2 regions of the Agarivorans aestuarii genome follow, and region 2 is predicted to be linked to the other one. Evidence: predicted binding sites of a transcription regulator. Region 2 holds the regulator's gene; the other holds the start of a gene.

Region 1 (3,167 bases), 340 kb from region 2:
ATGCAGAAAATCCGTTCTCACATCCAGAATGGTTTTACACCAACGCTGAAACTGGCGCCATGGTATTTAAAGTACCTAATGAAGCCGTGACCACTCCTAACAGCAAAAACGCTCGTAGTGAATTACGTGCAATGTTAAACGTGAACTTACCTACTGGATACAAAGATCCAAGCACCAATTTTGTATTAGCTGCTCACGACAATGCAGCAGCTTACGGCTCTATTGGCGGACGCATGAGCGCAGCCTTAAGTGTTGACCATGTAAGCCTAAGTGGTAACGATGCAAAAATGGGTGCTCACTCGGTGGTTATTGGCCAGATCCATGGTTCAAATAATGAACCTTTAAAGATCTTCTTCCGCAAATTGCCAAACCATGAGCATGGTTCGCTATTCTGGAACTATGAAATTAATCCTAAAGACAAGAAAGACCGTTTCGATATTCCTCATAACATCTTCGGCCAGTACAACTTGACCAAAGAAGATAAAGATCCAGTTGGCGGCATCAAGCTGGGTGAATTGTTCTCTTATGACGTTGATATTGTTGACAACATTATGAACCTCACCTTTACCAAAAACCCAGGTGAAGCCAATGAGCAAGTTGTCACGTATAAGGTTAACTTGGCTGAACCTAACTCTGCTTCAGACTTAGATACCAGCTACGCGCAAGATTGGATGTACTTTAAGGCAGGTGCTTACAACCAGTGTAATATTAAACCTAAAACCAATACTTGGAGCTCGGGCTGTAGCAATAATGGCTTAGAAGCTGGTGATTACACACAAGTAAGCTTCTATAAACTTAATCTTATTCAATAAGCCTAAGTAAGCAAACAACTCCGTTTATAAACACAAGCCCTTGGCATGAAAATGCCAAGGGCTTTTTAATCACAAGTAAAGCTAAAACACTTAAGCCTTCATCAACATTAGAGGGCCAAAAAGCGCAGTAGAGATGAAGTGTTAAACAAAGAAATACTCATCAGGCTCTGGTTACACCCGATGAGTATTATGCTTAACAGCTCACTGATCGATAGGTATAACCAGCAGATCTATCGAGACGTTATTTACCAGCTCATGATGTTTAGATGCTAAACGATGCCAGAACCCATTATCATGACCACATACGACTAAGTCAGCGCCTACCTCGGCCACTGTTTCATCTAAGCGGGCACTTAAATCACCTTGCATAACAAACTGGTTCTCAATGGTGTAATTAGTATCCACCACCAAGGCGTTAAGCTTGTTAGCAAACTCTTTAAGGCTAGGATGCATTGGTTCTATGGCGGCTAAATCAAGATCAATTAGCCCACTGAAAGCTGAATCGTTAGTGCTTTCATCAACAAAAATCAGTGATACTTTTGCATCGAGTGGCTTCGCTAGCAGGATGACTTTATCGATTATTCGTCTGCTGTTTTCAGAGAGGTCGACGGCGACTAAAATGTGACGATAGCTCATGATGTGCTCCTCGTAATTTATTTAATCACTTTAAGCTTAGCAGCGGAAATGCCCCATAGACGGACTTGGCGCACATGCCAAGGGAATATTTGAAGCTAACTTGAGCTTGGTCATTATTAGCTTCAAAACAAGGTATCAGAGGCAACAAAAAAGCCAGCATTATGCTGGCTTTTAGTTGTTAGTGGCATAATAGCTGAAGCGCTACCTTATTAAAGCACAGCCCAATGGAAAGTAAGGCCCACATGGCTACCATCACAATCAGCAGTGCAAAATGATGCTAAGAAAGGAGCGGTTTCTAAATCATACTTGATATAGGTATAACGTAGCTCTATCCATGAACGCGATTCACCTAACATATAACCAACAAAGCCGGTATAACCCAGCGTGTCTTCATAACGTGCGTAATACTTCTCGTCACTACCAATAAACTGGCCACCCACCTTGTTACTCATGTGATAAGTAAGACCACCACCTAGTTTAAAAGAATCATTAATTTGGTAGTAAGGCAAGGCCTCAACAACAAAGCGAGTAAACCACATACCTTGGTTACCGCTAGACGTGCTGGCGAAGCTAAATTGGGTATCTACGTGATAACCAGCATTGGTAATCAATCGAAGGTCTTTTACTAGAGGCCAATCAATACCAACGCTTGCTTTAAACAGCCCGCCGCCTTTTAATACCGCGTCATCAACCACATTGTTGTTTTCATCGACATAGTAAGCTTCGGCGATGGTATCTCCACCGTAGGTTGCCCCTAGGCTAAGCAATAAATCCCAGTTATTCTCTTTGGCGTATTCGCCGTAAGCAAACTCTGCACTGGCTAAATTTGGCAGCAATAGACCGATACACGCCAATAACTTCATTGCACCCTTTCCTTGGCGCTTATTAAACAACATCCACATTGTTGTTAAATTCCCTTTATTGATAAAACGCGCAGTCTATCAGAAGATATTGTTATAAAATACAATAGTTTAATAAAAAGTGACCGCTTGTTGATTTAGCCCAATCCAGTCTAACAAAAAGCCAGCATTGCTGCTGGATATGATTATTGAGGTAAATATATTGCTTACTTTGCTTGATACTCGCTATGCGATTTTTCTAAAAAGTAGCTTTCTGGTTCACTCGAGCTGTTTGGCTAATTTCAAAGCAGGTAGATGATGCTTAGCCACGATAACCAATACTAAATACTCCACCCTCTGTCACCGAGTTATAACCAATGCCAAACACTAAATGCCGAGTTAGAGCATAACGAAGCCCAACTTCGCCGCCCCAGTCTCTGTTGGTATCGGAATGCCATTCGGGCTTGCAGTCTGTGCAAAATTGAGTAATGCCGTCGGTATATTCGGTGGTGTCTTCTAACATTGCACCGCCACCGTAAAGGCTCAGATTATTGGTTAAGCTGTAACTCACTCCTAGCCTTAACATGGTTAAGTCTCTTTTGCCCTCGGCGGGTGCTTCGAAGCCTAGATCTTCTTCTTTTGATCTAGCGTAACCCAAGTAGTACCCCCAGTTAGGATAGTTTTTGTCGTAATGGTTTACCGTTACAGTAAGGCCTAACATTGGTTGGTCGGGATCTTGATAATCGAGAAATACCGCAGCCCATGGATAGGCGTTGGGCGTTTCTTGTTGTTGCGCAGCAGCGTGAGCTGACATTATGAGGGCAAATACTGTAATACTGGGTTTTACTAACTTAGAGATGTGCACGAAATTCTCAACCTT
Region 2 (3,167 bases):
AGTAGCCGTTCGATACAATATTCCACGGCGCAAACGCGAGCATAACGAGCAGGTTGTCTTACCTTCTGGGATCTTATCTTTAACAATCGAGTAAGTATCTTCTTCTACTATTTTGTATTCAATACCTAGGCCGTCAAGGTACTCGGGTAATATGTGCTCTGGGAAGCCCGGTTGTTTTTGGTCTAAATTAACGGCAACAATATCAAAGTGTATCGGGGCATGAGCACGCAAGTTCATTAGTATGTCTAGCATTGCATAACTGTCTTTACCACCAGATAAACAAACCATTACCTTGTCACCATCTTCAATCATATTGTAGTCGGCAATTGCCTGACCAACATGACGACGAAGTCGCTTTTGTAGTTTGTTGTGGTTGTATTGTTGTTTTGCTGTAACTGACATAGTGTGTTCCCAATAAAAAAGCGGGGCTATTATATAACCCCGCTTTGCTTAAGCAATGTTTTACGTTAGTTAAGCACTATCTATTTTTGAAAAGGACTCACAAAGTTTTGCGGTTTAAGCGCCAATAAATCACAGTCTAATTGGTCAATAACATGTTCAGCTGTATTACCAATAAGTGCCGCACTAAAGCCGCTTCTGCCAGAGGTGCCTAATATAACGATTTCAGCATCTATATCGTTTGCCACCTCGGGGATAACGTCATCGGGTAAGCCTTCTTCTAGATGTGTAGTAACCGCTTGTTCAAATTGTTCTTCTACAAACTTATTGAGTGCGGTTTTGTGGAACTCCATGACGTTCTTGTTGTACTTAAGCGGGTCAAAATCTGGTAACTCTATGGCAATATTCACCGGAGCTGCTGGATAGGCAGTAACTACATGTAAATTAGCATCGAGTAACTTGCTTAGATCTTTTGCTTCATTTGCTATTCGTTCATTTAACTTGTGATGCTCTTCGTCTTCGGCACCAGCGTGTATCGCAGCAACGATCTTGCCTTCCGTTGGCCAATCATGCTCTTTTACCATCAATACTGGCGTAGGGCATTTGCGCAAAATGTGCCAATCGTTAGGTGTGAAAATAATAGACTGTAAAGTTGGGTGGGGGTGTGTCGCTTTCACCACTAGGTCGTGACCAAAGTCGAGTACTTCTTCAATGACACTTTCGTATAATCGATTATTCCAAACTACCTTAGTTTCTATTTCTATACCAGCGGTGTTTGTTGCAGCAATTACTTCATTTAACCAAACATTACGCTCCTCTATAACGCCTGAGCGCATTGCTTCACGTTCTTCGCCTGAGAGCATGGAGGTCATTTCGTAAGAAAAGTCATAAATAGTGAGTAGAGCTTTGATTTTTGCCTTGTCTTCTTTTTGTGCAAGAAACACTGCACGAGACAAAGCCGCCTGGGTGTCGTGAAGGGGGTCGATAACCACCAAAATATTACGATACTTAATCATAAAGCAGCTCCTAGAATCGTCTGGAATAGCTACTTAACTTTAGCTCATTTTGTAGGAAATAAATTAGAGATAGTTAACACTGACCTAGATTTTTTTACCATAGATTGATGTAAATCAGGTCAGTGTTATTAGATACTTAGCTTTGTTTGGTACCAGCTAGTTGGCGGAGAGCGTCTCGGTCTGTTATTGAGATATACTTGCCTTTTACTCCAATCATATCTGCTTTTTGGAAACGACCAAGTAAACGGGAGATGGTTTCTACAGTTAGCCCTAAATAGTTGCCGATATCACCACGCGTCATTGTTAAACGAAACTCTCTAGGCGAGAAGCCTCGTTCAGAAAATCGTTGCGATAAACCGTTAAAGGCAGCTAAGCGTTCTTCAGCATTTTTCTTGCTTAGTAACAAAATCATCTCTTGGTCTGCAACAATTTCGTTACTCATTAAGCGCATCATTTGACGGCGTAATTTTGGCATGGTGGCAGACAATTCATCCATGGTATCAAACGGAATTTCACATACCATCGATGTCTCTAGCGCTTGCGCAAAACTAGGGTGTTCTTGGTTATTAATGGCATCGAAACCAACTAAATCTCCAGCTAAATGAAAACCGGTAATTTGTTCATCACCTTGCTCGGTAATGGTATAGGACTTAATTGTGCCAGAGCGGATGGCGTATAAGCTTTTTAACTTATCACCAGCAGCAAATATTTCTTCACCTTTCTGTATAGGCTTTTTACGCTCAATAATACTATCTAAGCGATCTAGCTCTGTCTCGTTAAGAGAGAAAGGGATACATAACTGGGCGATACTGCAATCTTGGCAGTGGATTTCACATCCACCAGTTTGGATTCTTTGACTAGCTTTTGGGTTAATGCTCATACTCAAACTATGCTATAGGAGTTCGAGGCAATTCTACTCTTTATGTAATAAGTTTTCTAGATCTATTGCTACAACAATGTAACAACTTGGTAGATCCCCAGACATAAAACACTCAATCCTGAAAACACTTGTAATATTCGATTTGTCATTAGTTTAGTCAATTGTTGGCCCAGTAATACAGCCAGCAACATCACACTAAATGTACCTAAACCAAAACTAAACATCACGCCTGCTCCGTTTAGCCAATGTGCTTGGCTAGCACTTAATACCAGAGTTGAATATACCAAACCACAAGGTAGCCAACCCCATAACATGCCTAAAGGTAGGCTGGCTACTGGATGTTGTAGTGCTAACATCTTACTTGCCCTAGGTTGTACCTTTGACCATAAACCTTTTCCAAGTTGTTCTAGGGGAGTAAGAATGGACCACCAACGAGTAAGGTGGATGCCCAGTAAGATGAGCATTATTGCAGCAAACCATTGCAAACCAACCAACATATAAACCGAGCGATGAACTTGGCTAATGGCTTGAATAGAGCCGGCAACAATAGCACCGGCAATCGAGTAGCTTAGGATGCGGCCTAGGTTAAAACCGATACTTACTAAAAACTTATTGGAGGAATTGTTTGCGCGAGACCCTAAGATGCAAGCGATGCCGCCACACATTGCTATGCAGTGCGTGGCGCCTAATAAACCAGTGATAAATGCAGCAGCAAAATCAGCTTGGGCGATCATCGTCATGTTTGCTCTTATTTTTATCGTCAAACAGTATGTTGATACCTTGGCGGTCTAAGTCTTCGAATTGTTCGCTTTTAACAGCCCAGAAAAAAATACCAATTCCTACACATACAAAGATGAGGGCGATGGGGATCA

The links. Region 2 encodes FNR, which switches genes on or off when oxygen is low (the NO sensors DNR and NnrR bind a similar motif). Its sites were predicted from a motif close to TTGATCTAGATCAA; they were not measured.
Region 1: K5609_RS09250 (universal stress protein) is a predicted target of FNR. The motif match lies at 1,549-1,562, and genes of this name have one in related genera.

What each region holds. Positions count from the first base shown of each region.
Region 1 covers NZ_AP023033.1:1,983,486-1,986,652, reverse strand. The annotation lists gene K5609_RS09255 (polysaccharide lyase family 7 protein) at 1-812, shown strand, start outside; gene K5609_RS09250 (universal stress protein) at 1,014-1,448, opposite strand; gene K5609_RS09245 (hypothetical protein) at 1,658-2,311, opposite strand; gene K5609_RS09240 (outer membrane beta-barrel protein) at 2,610-3,152, opposite strand.
Region 2 covers NZ_AP023033.1:2,325,168-2,328,334, reverse strand. The annotation lists gene ttcA (tRNA 2-thiocytidine(32) synthetase TtcA) at 1-402, opposite strand, end outside; gene uspE (universal stress protein UspE) at 483-1,415, opposite strand; gene fnr (fumarate/nitrate reduction transcriptional regulator Fnr) at 1,552-2,295, opposite strand; gene K5609_RS10850 (sulfite exporter TauE/SafE family protein) at 2,364-3,035, opposite strand; gene ccoS (cbb3-type cytochrome oxidase assembly protein CcoS) at 3,013-3,167, opposite strand, start outside.